DNA from 4 places in the Pseudomonas sp. NPDC096950 genome. Region 2 is predicted to be linked to each of the others. Evidence: predicted binding sites of a transcription regulator. Region 2 holds the regulator's gene; each other region holds the start of a gene.

Region 1 (4,210 bases), on a different contig from region 2:
TTGTGTCGATGCATAACTTGCTGGATGAAGTGTTTAACGACTGATGATTGTTCCCTGACATGGGTGGTGTCAGGGCTGGCCTCTTCGCGAGCAAGCCCGCTCCCACATTTGGAATGCATTCCCCTGTGGGAGCGGGCTTGCTCGCGAAAGCGGTGTATCGGGCACTAAAAATCCTAGGGCAATTCGATCCGCTCACTTTCCCCCGGCACCGTCGGCCAATCCCCGGCCGCCCAGCGTCGACGCGCCTCATCAATGGCCGCCGGATCGCTCGCCACAAAATTCCAGTTGATTCGCCGTGGACCGTCCAGTGGTGCGCCGCCGAACAGCACGGCGTGCACGTCACTCTCGGCAAACAGCGTCATCTCTTCGCCGACCGGCAACACCACCAGCGTATGTGGCTCTACCAACTCGCCATCGAGTTGCACCTCACCGTCCAGCACATACAGTGCCCGTTCTTCATGCTCGGTGGGAATCAGCAATGTCGTCGCGGTTTGCAGGTTGAGTTCGGCATACAACGTAGGAGAAAGCACCGGCACCGGCGATTCCAGACAAAAGCCTGACCCGGCGATCATGCGGATCTTCACGCCGAGGTTATCGCTGACCGGCAACGTGGCCGCCGGGTGATGGCTGTAATGCCCCGGACCTTGCTCGTGTTCCTTGGGCGACGCCAGCCAGATCTGCAAGCCGTGCATTGTGAAGCCACTGTCTTTCAGCGACTCAGGCGTGCGTTCAACGTGGGCGATGGCGCTGCCCGCGGTCATCCAGCTGACATCACCGGTATCCACCACCTGATCGGAACCGAGGCTGTCCTTGTGCTGGATCTGCCCCTGGAACAGGTAGGTGAGGGTCGACAGACCGATGTGCGGATGTTGTCGGATGTTCATGCCTTTGCCCGCCGGATAACGGGTTTCGAGCATGTGGTCGAAAAACACGAAAGGCCCGACGCTGCGGCATTTGGCTGACGGCAACGGGCGAAGAATCGGCTGGCCTTCGACATCTTCGGCGCGGGGGCGGATCACGAGGGGCGTGTTCATGCTGCATTCCAGGCTGGGCGGGTAATGCGTGGAGCATAACCCGCCGCTGGCATCGTCGTAATTACTGGCTGTCGAAGCCCTGTGGGGCGTGGGTTTCGATGGTGACGTCGGTGGTGGTCATCAGTTTATGAATCGGGCAACGGTCGGCGACGCGCAACAATTCCTCGCGCTGGGCGTCGGTGAGCACGCCCTTGAGCGTGAGGGTCACGTGCAGGCCATATTTGCCTTTCTGCTCCTCGCTGTTGTCGCGTTTGACCTCGACACCGACGCCGGTCAGCGGGATGTCTTTCTTCTTGGCGTACATTTTCAGCGTCAGCGCTTTACAGGCACCAAGGGCGGCGTCGAAGTAATCGTGGGGCTCCGGCGCCGAGCCTTCGCCGCCGGCGGACTTCGGTACATCGGCAAACAGTTCGTGGTCATCGATCTGGACAGTGTGACGAAAGCCTTCACTGGAAACGGTATTGACGGTAACAGTCATGGGAAACCTCTTCGGCAGTAGGAAAAGTCATTCGAGCAAAAACGGACCCTGAAGGTATAGAGCATTCGTGCTGTGCTGCGTTCCACTTTCTTGCCGGGAACCGCTCTACATAACTGGGCGCTGAATCGTTCCTGCCCGACGATCGAAGTAGCAAGGCGTTTTGATATCACGTTTTGGTCTTACGCAAATTGTCTCGGGGCCGATACCTTCTAAAGCAACCCGCTGCAGGGATATGCAGTGCATTTTTGGAAGGAACCAAGCAATGAGCATCCGCAGTCTCAATATTGCGCCGCGCGCGAGCCTGGGTTTTGGCCTGTTGGCGTTGATGGTGTTTGGCTTGGGGGCGTTCGCCCTCGCGCAAATGTCGAACATGCGCGCCCAGTCGGATCAGGTCGATAACAACTGGCTGCCCAGCGTGATGGCGGTCGGGGAGATGAGTCAGGACATGCTGCGGCTGCGGGCCCTGACCATGCGCCTGTTGATCAACCGCGACCCGGCGGCGCTGGCGCAGAACGTCGGCAAACTCAATGAACTCAAAGGCGTGCTCGGCGATGCGCAACAGCGCTATAACGCGTTGATCGTGCTGCCCGAGGAGCGTTCGTTGTTTGATCGGTTCAAGGCGTCGGAGCAAAAGTACCTGCAATTTCAGGGGCAGGTGATGACTCTGTCGGCTCAAGGCCGGATCGAAGACGCGGCGGTTATCGTCAACGGCGAGATGAGCCCGTTGGCCGATGAAATCGCCGTCACCCTCAAATCCCTAGTGGAATTGAACAAGCACAATGCCAACCTGGCCACCGAGGCGGCGCGGCTGGTGTTCAGCAACTCGCGGGTCTGGGTTGGGGTGATGGTCACACTGGCGGCGTTGATGACCATCGGCCTGGCCTTGCTGCTGACTCGCAGCATTGTGTTGCCCTTGTCCCAGTCGTTGCGGGTGGCCGAGGTGGTGGCGGGCGGCGATCTGACCGGCGACATCAGCATCAGCGGCAAGGACGAACCGGCACGGCTGCTACACGCGCTCAAGAGCATGCAGCAAAGTCTGCGGGACACCATTCGGCGAATCTCCGACTCGTCCAGCCAATTGGCTTCGGCCTCGGAAGAACTCAGTTGCGTCACGGAAGACGCAACCCGTGGCTTGCATCAGCAGAGCCTGGAAATCGAGCAGGCCGCTACAGCGGTGAATCAAATGACCGCAGCGGTGGAAGAAGTGGCGAGCAATGCGGTGGCCACTTCCGAAGCGTCTCGGGAATCTGACCGGATCGCCCAGCATGGCCGCGCGCAAGTGCAGCAGACCGTGCTGTCCATCGAATCCCTGGCGGACGATGTGACGGCCAATGCCGGTCAGGTTGAGGATTTGGCACAGAAGGTCTACGGCATCAGCAAAGTGCTGGATGTGATTCGCTCGATTGCCGAGCAGACCAATCTCCTGGCCCTGAACGCGGCAATCGAAGCGGCGCGTGCCGGCGATGCCGGGCGCGGTTTTGCTGTCGTCGCGGATGAGGTGCGAGCGCTGGCCCATCGAACTCAGCAGTCGACCCAGGAAATCGAGCAGATGATCAGCGGCATCCAGCAAGGCACCGATTCCGCCGTCAGCTCGATGCAGCAGAGCAATAGCCGGGCGCGTTCGACCTTGGAAGTGGCGAAAGCCGCGGGCATTGCGCTGGAGGAGATTGCCTCGGCCTTCACCTTGATCAACGAGCGCAACATCGTGATCGCCAGTGCCTCGGAGGAGCAGGCGGCGGTGGCGCGGGAGGTGGATCGCAATTTGATGAACATCCGTGACCTGGCGTTGCAGACCTCGGCGGGGGCAAATCAGACCAGTGCGGCGAGCCAGGAGTTGTCGCGGTTGGCGGTAGATTTGAACAGTATGGTGGCGCGGTTTTCGGTCTAGTTCGTCAGTAGAGAACAACACTGACCCCTGTGGGAGCGGGCTTGCTCGCGAAAGCAGTGTGTCAGTCAACATCAATATCGCCTGACACACCGCTTTCGCGAGCAAGCCCGCTCCCACAAGGTTCTGCGTCTTTTTCCAAGGCAAAAAAAAGCCCCGCAATCGCGGGGCTTCTTGTATCGAACCGGATCAGCTGCCTTTGACAGCCTTGCCGTTGACCGTACCGTCCAGGAGCATGATGTTGTACTCCTTGCCGTCGGTTTCAACCTGTTGCAGGCGGACCAGCAGGTAATCCCAGTCCTTGGCGAACCACATCACGGTGATGCGCTTGCTTTGTGTCGGGTCGCGCACACGCTCGACCTTGATCGCATCGATCTGGCCAGCCTTGGTGTCGACTTTTTCCGAGCCCAGCACGCGGAAGTCATAGGTATCGACTTCGCCGTCATCGACGACCTGGTAGCTCATGCTCTTCTTGCCAGCGGCCACATCGTGTTGCAGGGCCAACTGATAAGTGGATTTGTCGACCATGCCACGATTGAGCGGGATCTTGACCGCGTCACCACGATCGGTGCCGGTGACCATTTTGGTGGTCCAGTCGAAGTCCAGGTCAGCCTTCTTGGCTTTACCCAGGCCACCACGTTCGAAGTGATAGGACTGAGGCAGCAAAGTGTCTTTGTCCAGGGTCAGGGTGCTTTGTTCGGACAGGCTGGCGATCATCATCGACGCCTTGAAACTGAGTGTCCAAACGCCATTGGCGCCCTTGGTCAGGCTGCGCTCGGCGGTGCCGCTCATGGGCAACTGCTTCCAGTCGGC
Region 2 (4,210 bases):
GCCTGGAATCAGCTGCAAGGCAGCCGTCCGGCCCAGGCCAACCTGTGGCGTCGCCTGCAACGCATCGGCTTGTCCGGCCCGTTGTCCCGCGACCTGCTGGCGCTGATTACCGATATTGAAGAACCTCGCCAGGCCTGGCGCATGTTGCTGGCGCACCTGGCGCGGATGATCGCCACACCGGAAGTCGAGCCACTGGAAGAGGGCGGCGTGATTGCCATGGTCGGCCCTGCCGGCATGGGCAAGACCACCACCCTGGCCAAGCTCGCCGCCCGTTACGTGCTCAAGTACGGCGCGCAAAGCATTGCGCTGGTGAGCATGGACAGCTACCGCATCGGCGCCCAGGAACAACTCAAGACGTTGGGCCGCATTCTTAATGTGTCGGTGACCCACGTCGATCCGGGCCAGTCTCTGGTTCAGGCGTTGGATCCGTTGCTGCGCAAACGCGTGATTCTGATCGATACCGCCGGCCTGCAAGCCAGCGATCCGGCACTGCGCATGCAGCTCGAAAGCCTGGCCGGTCGCGGGATTCGTTCAAAAAATTATCTGGTCCTGGCAACCACCAGCCAGAAACAGGTTCTAACCGCTGCTTATCACAGCTACAAGCGGTGTGGGCTGGCTGGCTGCATCCTGACTAAACTGGATGAAACGGCGAGCCTGGGCGAGGTGTTGAGCCTGGCCATCAGTCATGAATTGCCGGTGGCTTACCTCACCGATGGCCCACGGATTCCAGATGATTTGCATCTGCCGCGGCGTCACCAGTTGGTCAGTCGCGCGGTCAGCGTGCAAATGCAGGAAGAACCCAGCGAAGAAGCCATGGCTGACATGTTCGCTGATATTTACCACAGCCCGACCAAGCAGGTTGGCTGAGGTACTAATGAACAGTTTTTGTACCTACATCGATGGTCTGCCATGCATTGTTCAGTTAATGAACGCGCAGCCAGTAATGTGGCCTCCGTCTATGCAAGACAAGGTAAAGAAATAACATGGGCAGCATGCATCCCGTACAGGTGATCGCGGTGACCGGCGGCAAAGGTGGCGTCGGGAAGACTAACGTGTCAGTGAACTTGTCCCTGGCTCTAGCAGAGCTTGGCCGGCGCGTCATGCTGCTGGACGCCGATCTGGGTCTGGCGAACGTCGACGTTCTGCTGGGACTGACGCCCAAACGGACCCTGGCCGACGTGATCGAAGGCCGCTGCGAGCTGCGCGACGTTCTGTTGCAGGGCCCGGGCGGTATCCGCATCGTGCCGGCCGCGTCCGGCACCCAGAGCATGGTTCATCTGAGCCCGGCCCAACACGCCGGCCTGATCCAGGCTTTCAGCGATATCGGCGACAACCTCGACGTATTGGTGATCGACACTGCTGCGGGTATTGGTGACTCGGTAGTCAGTTTTGTCCGCGCTGCCCAGGAAGTGTTGCTGGTGGTGTGTGACGAGCCGACCTCGATTACCGACGCCTACGCCCTGATCAAGTTGCTGAACCGCGATTACGGCATGAACCGCTTCCGCGTCCTGGCCAACATGGCCCAGAGCCCGCAAGAAGGTCGCAACCTGTTCGCCAAGTTGACCAAGGTCACGGACCGCTTCCTCGACGTCGCCCTACAATACGTTGGTGCCGTGCCTTACGACGAAAGCGTGCGCAAGGCCGTGCAGAAGCAACGTGCTGTCTACGAAGCCTTCCCGCGCTCCAAGTGCGCCCTGGCTTTCAAGGCGATTGCCCAGAAGGTCGACACCTGGCCGCTGCCGGCCAACCCGCGCGGGCATCTGGAATTTTTCGTTGAGCGTCTCGTGCAACAGACCGCAGGACCCGTCCTATGACAGCCAGTGGCTACAACCTCTACAAGAAATCGGCCCGTGATGCGCAATACGAGCTGATCGAGCGTTATGCGCCACTGGTTAAACGCATTGCTTACCACTTGCTGGCGCGTTTGCCGGCCAGTGTCCAGGTGGAAGACCTGATCCAGGCCGGGATGATTGGCCTGCTTGAAGTGTCGACCAAATATGACGCCAGCAAAGGCGCGAGTTTCGAAACGTACGCGGGCATTCGAATCCGTGGCGCGATGCTCGATGAAGTACGCAAGGGGGACTGGGCTCCACGTTCGGTCCACCGCAATACCCGTATGGTCAGCGACGCAATTCGCTCGATTGAAGCTAAAACCGGCCGTGACGCTAAAGATCACGAAGTTGCGGCCGAACTCCAATTGAGTCTCGACGATTATTACGGGATTTTGAACGATACCTTGGGCAGCCGCCTGTTCAGTTTCGACGACCTGTTGCAGGACGGCGAACACGAAGGGCTGCACGAGGATGGCGCCAGTGCTCATCTGGAGCCGTCACGCGATCTGGAAGATGAACGTTTCCAGGCTGCATTGGCGGACGCGATTGCCAATTTGCCGGAGCGTGAGCGACTGGTGTTGGCGCTGTACTACGACGAAGAGCTGAACCTCAAGGAAATCGGTGAGGTCCTGGGTGTCAGCGAATCCCGTGTCAGCCAGTTACACAGCCAGTGCGCGGCCCGCTTGCGGGGGCGTTTGGGGGAGTGGCGAGCGCGCTGAAGGCAGTGTGGGGACACTGCGAACGAGGCTGGTGTGGTGTTGAACTGCAGCGGTCTCGATCTGTTGTGCTCCAGACAGTCATTTGAGTGCTTTGCCGGATTGATTGAAATGGCGCGTCCAGGTGCTGGACGCGTTTAAGACTGCTTGGAGGTCGAATTGGACAAGAACATGAAAATCCTCATCGTTGATGACTTCTCAACGATGCGGCGGATCATTAAAAACCTGTTGCGTGACCTTGGGTTCACCAACACGGTCGAGGCTGACGATGGCACCACTGCCATTCCGGTTCTCAACAGCGGCAGCATCGACTTTCTGGTAACAGACTGGAACATGCCTGGCATGACGGGCATCGACCTGCTGCGCCACGTGCGCGCCGATGAAAAACTCAAGCACTTGCCAGTGCTGATGGTGACCGCTGAAGCCAAGCGCGAACAGATCATCGAAGCGGCCCAGGCCGGTGTTAACGGCTATGTGGTCAAACCCTTCACGGCCCAGGCGTTGAAAGAAAAAATCGAAAAGATTTTCGAACGCATCGGTTGAGCAACTGCGCCACGGGGGAGCTATGGAGCATAACGAATCTTCACAGGGCGATTTTGAATCGACCCTGAAAAAACATGCGGTCGAACTGGTCGAAAGCCTCGAAAAAGGCAGGTTCGGCGACGCTGTGCAACTGATCCATGAGCTCAACCAGACCCGTGACCGCGGCCTGTACCAGGAAGTGGGCAAGCTCACTCGCGAGCTGCATAGCGCGATCGTCAATTTCCAGATTGACCCGAACATGCCGCAAGCCGAGGAAGTCTCGCAGATCACGGATGCCACCGAGCGTCTGGGGTATGTGGTCAAGCTGACCGAGGCCGCTGCCAACCGCACCATGGACCTGGTGGAAAACGCCACGCCGCTGGTCAATGGCCTGAGCCAGGAAGCCCAGGCGTTGAGCACCGACTGGGGACGCTTCATGCGTCGCGAAGTCGGGGCTGAAGAGTTCCGTGAGCTGGCCCGGCGAGTCGACGGTTTCCTGACACGCAGTAGCGAAGACAATCGCACGGTGTCGAGCAACCTCAACGACATTCTGCTGGCCCAGGATTACCAGGACCTCACCGGTCAAGTGATCAAGCGCGTGACCCAATTGGTCACCGAAGTTGAAAGCAACCTGCTCAAGCTCGTGCTCATGGCCAGCCAGGTAGACCGCTTTGCGGGTATCGAACATGACCGTGAAGCGATGCTGGCTGAAAAAGATCCGCAAAAACATCTCTCTCAGGGTGAAGGTCCGCAGATTCATGCCGATAAAAGAGAAGACGTTGTGTCCGGTCAGGACGATGTGGACGATTTGTTATCCAGCCTAGGATTTTAGAGTTTTAGGATTTTAGGTTTTTTAGGTTTTTAGACCTTGGGAGCACCCCCTTAATGAGCTTCGGCGCCGATGAAGAGATCCTTCAGGATTTCCTGGTTGAGGCCGGCGAGATTCTAGAGCAACTGTCCGAACAGCTGGTCGAGCTGGAAAGCCGACCGGATGATGCGGACTTGCTCAATGCAATTTTTCGCGGTTTTCACACTGTAAAAGGGGGCGCCGGCTTCCTCCAGCTCAATGAGCTGGTGGAGTGCTGTCACATCGCCGAGAACGTGTTCGACATCCTGCGCAAGGGTGAACGACGCGTCGAC
Region 3 (4,210 bases), on a different contig from region 2:
GAGATCAACCACCCGGAAGACCTCAAGGGCTTGCCAGTACTCGGCGCACTGGAGCCGGACCGCATGGTGCATATCCGTATGATCGATCAACAGGGCAAAAGCCGCGACCTGGCGCTGGAAGCACGTCTGGGCATCGACGACTTTATAGTGCGCCGGGCCTGCGCCCTCTCCGGCCTGGGCTTTACAGTGCTGCCAATGATGTACTGCGAACAGGAAATCGAGGACGGTTCACTGATCCAGTTGTTGCCTGACTGGTCATTGCCTGGCGGCTGGCTGCAAGCGGTCTACCCTCATCGGCGCGGAGTCATGCCGGCGGTGCGCGCCTGGATCGACCATTTGATCGAATCATTCAATGCCTGTGGGGACCGTTTGATATGAAGGCTGGACGCATGAGCGAAGCGGATGTCGCACAGTTTTGCCTGGAGCTGCCCGGTGCGCGGGAAGACTACAAATGGGGCGGTGTGCGGGTGTTTTCGATTGCCGGCAACAAGATGTTTGCGCTGCAGAACCTGCGGGGCGATTCCCTGGCGTTCAAGGTCGACAAGGATTTGTTTCTCGGTCATTGCGACCGTCCGGGCATTCACCCGGCGCCATACCTGGCCCGGGCGCAATGGATCATCATGCAGGTGCCCTACCCGCTGGGCGCCGAGGAACTGAAAGCCTTGTTGCAACGTTCCCACCAACTGGTGGTGAGCAAGTTGCCCAAGCGTACCCAGGTCGGGCTGTTGCTCTAGAACAACGCGAACAAGTGCGCGCCAAGGAACAATTGGTCGATCCAGAACACTTGGTGCAGCAGTACGATGAGCCAGAACACCAGTTGAAACGAGACTTTGCGGGTCTTGTGCCGGAACACTTGCTGGGCCAACAACGCGCCCGGCCAGCCACCGGCCAGTTCCACCGCGTGCAAAACGTTTTCCGGAGTGCGCCAGGTGTCGGCGCGGGCCTTGCGCTTGTCGCTCCAGTAAAGGAAAAACGCGATCAGGCTGACCACGCCGTAAGCGGCCAGCGGAATCACTGAAACCCCGCGCAGCCACAACGCCAGCGAGCCATACAGCGGCAGCGCGCAGAGCACAGCGAACACCAATAGCTTCAGGCGAGGATGCTGGACCTGCCCCCCGGACGGACGTCCGGGGTTATTCCGCGCGCTGGAATCACTCATGGCTTGGCAGCGGCCCAATCAACCCAACCGAATTGCCAGGTCGCCAGGATCACCAGGCCGAACGCGATGCGATACCAGGCAAATGCCGCGTAGCTGTGGCTGGCAATGAACTTGAGCAACGCCTTGACCGCAATCATCGCGAAGATAAACGCGGTGATGAAACCCACGGCAAATACTGGAAAGTCTGCCGGCACGAACAGGTGACGGTACTTGAACCCCGAGTACACCGCCGCCGCGACCATGGTCGGCATGGCCAGGAAGAACGAGAACTCGGTTGCGGTCTTGCGCGACAACCCGAACAGCAGGCCACCGATGATGGTCGAGCCGGAACGCGAGGTCCCCGGAATCATCGCCAGGCACTGGGCGAAGCCGACTTTCAGCGCGTCCTTCCAGGTGATCTCGTCGACCGTTTCGGCATGCACTTCATGCTGGCGCTTCTCGGCCCACAACATGATGATCCCGCCCACGACCAGCGCTGCCGCCACCGTGATCGGGTTGAACAGGTAGTGATGAATCAAGTCGGAAAAGATCACCCCCAACACCACCGCCGGCATAAAGGCGATCAGCAGGTTCGCCGTGAAGCGACGTGCGCTCGGCTGAGTCTTTAAGCCGGTCACCACGTCGAGGATCTTGCGGCGAAACTCCCACACCACCGCCAGAATCGCACCCAACTGGATAATGATGTTGAACGCGATCGCCCGCTCACCACCGAAGTCGAGCAAGTCCGCGACGATAATCTGGTGTCCGGTACTCGAAATGGGCAAAAACTCCGTCAGCCCTTCTACAACCCCAAGAATCAGTGCCTGAAAGGCGGTCCAAAGATCCATCAATCCCCCAAAGGCAGTGCGCCAAGGCCTGCCCCGTTAATATTTTTGATACGTTCACTGCGCTGAGCGTAGCTGATGACTTGCGCGCACAGGATCCACACGAAACGGTAAAAATTCCGTGAAAAATCAACTTGGATTCAGGTTTTTCCGTGCGAGGCCGAAATCCTATCAGAGATGCCTGATTAACGCCGCTGCGTAATTGGACTTGCGTCGCATGGTTCCGGCCGGCAAAGCGTGGTTGGATGCTGGCGGTCGTTTATGACAAGAATAAGAATCTGGAGTGACAGCGTTATGAACAGCTTGCGCAGTGTGTCGATCAGCCGACGCTTGTGGCTCATCTTGATCGTGGCCATCGTGATGTTATTGACCTTGGGCATGCTGATGCTCAAACAGATCCACGATGACCTGTACCACGCCAAGGCGCAGAAAACCCAGCATGTGGTGCAGACCGCCAGTGGCATTCTGAACTACTACCATGACCTGGAAACCGCCGGCACCCTCACCCGCGAGGCCGCGCAGAAACAGGCCATGACTGCGGTTCGCGGCTTGCGCTATGACCAGAACGACTACTTCTGGATCAACGACCTCACGCCGGTGATGATCATGCACCCGGCGAATCCGAAACTCGAAGGCCAGAACCTGTCGGCGATCCGCGACCCGGACGGTTTTGCGCTGTTCAACGAAATGGTGGTCATCGCCAAGGCCAAGGGCGCCGGCATGGTCGATTACCGTTGGCCGAAACCGGGCGCCAGTGCACCGGTGGAAAAAACCTCCTACGTCAAACTGTTCGAGCCTTGGGGCTGGATCATCGGCTCCGGCGTGTACATCGATGACATGCAGGCCGAGTTCTATGGCCAGGTGTGGAAAGCGTCCTTCATTGGTCTGGCGATTGCGCTGCTCATGGCGCTGCTGGTGATCATGATTGCCCGCAGCATCGTGCGGCCGTTGCAGGAAACCGTGAACGCCATGGCCAACATTGCCAGCGGCGAAAGTGATTTGACCCGCAGCCTCGATACCCACGGCCAGGACGAAGTCACCCAACTGGCGCGGCACTTCAATGCCTTTACCGCCAAGCTGCGGTTGGTGATCAGCCAATTGCAGGTGTCCGCCAGTGCGCTCGGCCAATCGTCCACCGACCTCGGGAACGACGCGGTGCAGGCCCAGCAACGCAGTCAGCAGCAGTCCCAGCAAATGGAACTGGTGGCGACCGCGATCAATGAAGTGACCTACGGCGTGCAGGATGTGGCCAAGAACGCCGAGCACGCGGCCAGCGAAATGCGTGATGCCGAGTCCCAGGCCCAGCAAGGCCAGGTCAACATTGATGGCAGCTTGCAGCAAATCGACAAACTCTCCGGGACCATTGACCAAGCGGTCGAAGTGATCCGCACCCTGGCCGCCGAAAGCACCCAGATTGGCAGCGTGTTGGAGGTGATCCGCTCGATTGCCGAACAAACCAACCTGCTGGCCCTCAACGCGGCCATTGAAGCGGCCCGGGCCGGCGAGCAAGGTCGCGGGTTTGCGGTGGTCGCCGATGAGGTGCGATTGCTCGCGCAGCGAACCCAGAAGTCCACGGCGGAAATCCAGGCAATGATCGAACGCCTGCAAAACCATTCCGAAGCGGCGGTCAAGGTGATCGGCGACAGCAGCCGGGCGTCGCAACTGACCATCGAACAGGCCGGCCTCGCCGGTGCCAGCCTCAGCGCCATCGGTCAGGCCTTGCGCAACCTCAACGGGCTGAACGCCTCGATTGCCAGCGCGACCTTGCAACAAGCCCACGTGGTGGAAGACATCAACCAGAACGTGACCCAGGCTGCCGGGTTGTCCCACAGCACGGCATTGGCGGCAGAGCAGTCGAGCCTGGCCAGTGTTCACCTCAAGGAATTGAGCGAGCAGTTAAACGGGTTGCTCAAGCAATTCCGCGTTTAAGCCAAAACATCATCCCTGTGGGAGCGGGCTTGCTCGCGAAAGCGGTGTGTCATTCAGCATTCATGTTGACTGGCACGACGCCTTCGCGAGCAAGCCCGCTCCCACATTAGTTATGTGCGTTGTCTGACAGCGTCGGGGGAGCCCGCGGCTGACAATCTGGGTACAATCGCCCCCTCTTCGACTTCCCCCAAGGAACCGCCATGTCCGGGCTTGAACTGTTTGCTGCCGCCCTCGGCGTGATCGCCGTCTGGCTGACGGTCAAACAGAATCCCTGGTGCTGGCCGATCGGCTTGGTGAT
Region 4 (4,210 bases), on a different contig from region 2:
CATCGCCGGGTTCCTCTGCTCGCTGGTGCAGTTCTGCCTGTATCCGTTGGCCGTGGCGTTCTCCAATGACCACGTCGAGGGTGATCGCCGGGTGTCCCTGACGGCCATGTTGCTGGTGACCTACGGTGTCGGGGCCAGTATCGGGCCGTTGGTGGCCGGCGTGCTGATGAAACTGTTCGGCAGCCACATGCTGTATGCCTTCTTCAGTTTTTTTGCGTTGGTGCTGGTGTGGCGGATTCGCCCGAAAGCGGTGACCAACCTGCATGTGGTCGACGACGCACCATTGCATCACGTGGCCATGCCGGACAGCATGTCGAGTTCGCCGCTGGTGGCGGCCCTTGACCCACGGGTCGATGAGCAAGTGGTGCAGGATCAGATGCAGAATCCGATCGAGCCACACCCAGAGCCCGAGCCGGAAGTCGATCCGTCCCCGGAAGATCCGAATGATCCGGAAGACCCGGACACCGGCCGCGAACAAAGCTTCACCGAGGCCAGGCCTTAAACTCGACGCATAAAAAAACGGGCAGTCACCGCAAGGGACTGCCCGTTTTTTATTGAAGCGCCGAGGTTACATGTCGTCTTTGTCGAAACGTCGGGCTTCGCGTTGCAGCTGATAAACGAAGCGCTCGACCTGCCGTTGCACCAGGCCGCTCATGTTGTGAAAGCGCACGCCGGCGAAGGTGGTGGAGATTCTTTCTTCGAAGTGCAGGTAACGCAGTTCCACCGGGGCGGTCATGCTGCCAAAGGGCAGGGCGGCGATAAAGCGGTCATACACCTGGCCCAGTTGCAGGCTGGAGGTGATGTCGCCCTCGAAACGCAACTTGCAACCGGTGGCGGAGATGTCCAGCAACTTGCCGCTGATCGGCGACTTGAGCTTTTCACCGCCCAATTCGACATTGACCAGTTGTGCGAGCTTCAACGCAGCGCGAAAGGCATTGCGACGCTGGTGGTAAACCACTTCGGAAGGCAGCGCGCCACGGTAGCAACGACCGCCGCCGGACTCGTCGATGGTCAACGGACCGTTACTTTCCCAGGCAATGCGCACGCCGTCGTGAAAGCCTTCGACCTTGAACGGCTCGCCGGCCAGCAGGTAGCGTTCACCGTCGCGGGGGATCATTTCATCCAGGGCGATCATGTTGCTGTCACGATCAAGGTCCACCAGATAACTCTGGAAGCGCTGGCTGCGCTCGTGGAACGTGATGATCAGCGGGTCATGGCTGTCTTGCAGCTGCCGAAGATTGCCGGAGATTTCCAGAGGTGTGGTGAGCACCTTGGGTGGTTGCGGAGCGTCTTCCGCGCTTGAGGCATTGAACACGGTTCATCAATCTCCAGACAAAATATGACTACTAGCGGGCATTCTGCCAGTATGTTTCGCGTCTTGATAGGGCGTGCTCATTGGCGGGCTTTCAAGCCTGGCTGAGCGGACGTGGCTTCGCCATCTTCGCGGTTGAGCCGCGGGCGTCGTAGAGCGCTGGAGGTTCGCCACCGGTGAGGATTTTCAGCTGATTGGCCGTGGCGGCCTGCTGCATCAGGATCGACTGGCCATTCTTGACGTTGGCCGCCTGGCATTGAGCCAGGAGATCGGTCAGCACATCGCCTTGTTGCAGTAACTGGTCGCCGATGCTCGAGTGACCGGCGAGTTGCTCAAGGCCGCTGCGAGTGGTCGGCAAGTTGAGGCTGGCGAGGATTTCGCTGCGCTTGCGGCCATGCTGTTCGAGCAAAATGATCAATGCCTGTTTCTGCGCCAGAATTTCTTCGAGCAGTGGCATGTCGCGACCGTGCAAGGCGAGGGACTCGGTTTGCAGTAACTCCAGCAAGCGTTGAGCTGGAGCAAAGTCGTCGGTGATCAGTTGCAGTAGATTAGTGTCGTGCATGGCTGGCCTTGGGTTTTAAGCGTCCAAAAGCCTGGCGCAGGCGGTGGCCTAGCGCTGGGCTTCGAAGTTGAGCAGTTTGCTGGCTACACGGCTGCTGTCGACTTTATAGCTGCCATCGGCAATCGCTGCTTTCAACTCGGCCACACGGGCGTTATCGACGGCAGGCTGATCGCGCAGCTTGTCAGTGACCTTCTGCAACTGTTGAGCCTCATTGCTGAGATGTACCGATTCCCCGCTTGCGACGGTACTGGCCTGTTCGGCCGGGGTATTCAGCGGCGCGGATTTGCCGGCGTCGGCGGTTTCCTTGGCAACGCTGGTACGTGTACTGCCCGTAAGTGACGAGGAGCTGTTCAAACGGCTGAAATCGATGACCATGATAAAAAAACCTCTGGGTATTTGGACGCTTGCCATGTTTTCGGCAATACCTGCGAAAACTTTAGGCTCATTTAAGCAATGAGCTGCATGCGCCAGCGCTGCATGGGCACAGTTTAGGTAACAGCCTGCCAGAGCGCCATAGCCAGGTCCCTACATGGACACTTCCACTTGTCCCGGCGCGGTGACTTGCGCCTTGATGACCCGCATCGAATTCAGGTTTTTCACCCGTATTTGTTCGGCCAGGCCGCCATTGGAGAGGGCTTCGCCCGGCATGCGCACACTGAGCGTACCACTGCGGGCGGTAATCACCACCTGGTCGCCTTTGCGCACGACTTCCGCCTGTTCCAGATGAACCAGGGTTATCACCTGATCGCCTACCGTTGGTCGGGTAAGTTTCTGTCCAATTGCCTGGTCAACCGAGGTGAAATACCCCTGGTTGATCAGGCTGATGTCGCGCTCGCGCATTGCGACATCGCCGGGTTCGATAATGCCTGCGCGCTTGAGTGGGCGAGTGGTGATAACAACGTCTCGAAACAGGCGCACTTGAGCGGGCACGAACACTGTCCACGGGGAGCTGCCCTCACAGCGGACCTTGACCGTGACCCGGCCGATCGGGGTGGCCGGGCTCTCCAAAGAGGCTGTCAATTCCTTGTCGCACATGGGCATGCGCAAGCGCGGATCGAGCTGTTTGACCTCGATTTCATAGCGACCTTCCGTTTGACTGGTGGCCAGATAGTCTTCTACGGTGAATTCAAGAAAGCCCTGAGTGACGCCGATAAGCATGTCAGGCAAGGTAACCGCGTCAGCAACGGCAGGGCTGCCAAGGGGCAACAGGCAAACAGCCGACACCACGCAAAGCAATTTGCGGTAGTTTGATGTCAGGTGTCGGAAAAATGTCGTTTGTTCGTTCATACGGGTTAAAAAGCAAGCGCCGTGCCGTTTAGTGATGAATGTGCGTCGCAACACAACTTAGCGTTGTTGGTGTAGGAGTCTGGGCATGGCTGGTGTAATGGATTCGGTAAACCAGCGCACGCAACTGGTAGGGCAGAATCGCCTTGAGCTGTTGTTGTTCCGTCTCGACGGCCAGCAGCTGTATGGGATCAACGTGTTCAAGGTTCGTGAGGTGCTGCAATGCCCCAAACTGACTCTGATGCCCAAGTCCAGTCCCGTCGTGTGCGGTGTGGCAAATATTCGTGGGGCGACCATCCCGATCCTTGATCTGGCGATGGCGACCGGTGCCGGTGCACTTAAAGATCAAAGCAATCCCTTCGTGATCATCACGGAGTACAACACCAAGACCCAGGGTTTTCTGGTCCGGTCGGTAGAGCGCATCGTCAACATGAACTGGGAGGAGATTCATCCGCCACCCAAGGGCACAGGGCGCGATCACTACCTCACGGCTGTGACTCGGGTCGACAATCAGTTAGTCGAAATCATCGACGTCGAGAAGATCCTCGCGGAGGTGGCGCCAACGCCGGAAGCGATTTCGGTCGGTGTGGTCGACGTCGAAACCCAGCACAAGGCGTTGTCCTTGCGGGTGCTGACGGTCGATGACTCGTCGGTGGCGCGCAAGCAGGTCACGCGTTGCCTGCAGACGATCGGTGTCGAAGTGGTGGCGTTGAACGACGGTCGGCAAGCGCTGGACTACCTGCGCAAACTGGTCGACGAGGGCAAGAAGCCGGAAGAAGAGTTCCTGATGATGATTTCCGACATCGAGATGCCGGAGATGGACGGGTACACCCTGACGGCCGAGATCCGCGCTGACCCGCGCATGCAAAAGCTTCATATCATCCTGCATACTTCGTTGTCGGGTGTATTCAATCAGGCGATGGTCAAGAAAGTCGGTGCCGATGACTTCCTTGCCAAATTCCGTCCTGATGACCTGGCATCCCGGGTAGTCGACCGGATCAAAGCAGCAGATATCAGCTAGGGGCCTTTTGCCCCTGGCGGTCAACACGATT

Evidence for each region. Region 2 encodes FliA, which starts transcription of late flagellar genes. Its sites were predicted from a motif close to CTAAAGTTTNNNNNNNNNNNGCCGNTAA; they were not measured.
Region 1: the regulator FliA is predicted to act here: its motif matches at 1,691-1,718, upstream of ACIQY3_RS15730 (methyl-accepting chemotaxis protein).
Region 3: the regulator FliA is predicted to act here: its motif matches at 2,123-2,150, upstream of ACIQY3_RS04280 (methyl-accepting chemotaxis protein).
Region 4: the regulator FliA is predicted to act here: its motif matches at 2,287-2,314, upstream of flgM (flagellar biosynthesis anti-sigma factor FlgM).

Annotation. Positions count from the first base shown of each region.
Region 1 is NZ_JBIWEL010000009.1:7,493-11,702, forward strand. It holds gene ACIQY3_RS15715 (dienelactone hydrolase family protein) at 1-44, shown strand, start outside; gene ACIQY3_RS15720 (pirin family protein) at 174-1,034, opposite strand; gene ACIQY3_RS15725 (OsmC family protein) at 1,096-1,512, opposite strand; gene ACIQY3_RS15730 (methyl-accepting chemotaxis protein) at 1,775-3,400, shown strand; gene ACIQY3_RS15735 (DUF3108 domain-containing protein) at 3,587-4,210, opposite strand, start outside.
Region 2 is NZ_JBIWEL010000002.1:494,936-499,145, forward strand. It holds gene flhF (flagellar biosynthesis protein FlhF) at 1-867, shown strand, start outside; gene fleN (flagellar synthesis regulator FleN) at 984-1,814, shown strand; gene fliA (RNA polymerase sigma factor FliA) at 1,811-2,551, shown strand; gene ACIQY3_RS06705 (chemotaxis response regulator CheY) at 2,720-3,091, shown strand; gene ACIQY3_RS06710 (protein phosphatase CheZ) at 3,114-3,902, shown strand; gene ACIQY3_RS06715 (chemotaxis protein CheA) at 3,956-4,210, shown strand, end outside.
Region 3 is NZ_JBIWEL010000001.1:899,328-903,537, reverse strand. It holds gene ACIQY3_RS04300 (LysR substrate-binding domain-containing protein) at 1-378, shown strand, start outside; gene ACIQY3_RS04295 (MmcQ/YjbR family DNA-binding protein) at 375-734, shown strand; gene ACIQY3_RS04290 (DUF1294 domain-containing protein) at 731-1,159, opposite strand; gene ACIQY3_RS04285 (undecaprenyl-diphosphate phosphatase) at 1,156-1,986, opposite strand; gene ACIQY3_RS04280 (methyl-accepting chemotaxis protein) at 2,278-3,912, shown strand; gene pnuC (nicotinamide riboside transporter PnuC) at 4,113-4,210, shown strand, end outside.
Region 4 is NZ_JBIWEL010000045.1:6,434-10,643, reverse strand. It holds gene ACIQY3_RS33905 (MFS transporter) at 1-502, shown strand, start outside; gene ACIQY3_RS33900 (flagellar brake protein) at 569-1,315, opposite strand; gene ACIQY3_RS33895 (flagella synthesis protein FlgN) at 1,407-1,874, opposite strand; gene flgM (flagellar biosynthesis anti-sigma factor FlgM) at 1,923-2,249, opposite strand; gene flgA (flagellar basal body P-ring formation chaperone FlgA) at 2,400-3,161, opposite strand; gene ACIQY3_RS33880 (chemotaxis protein CheV) at 3,247-4,179, shown strand.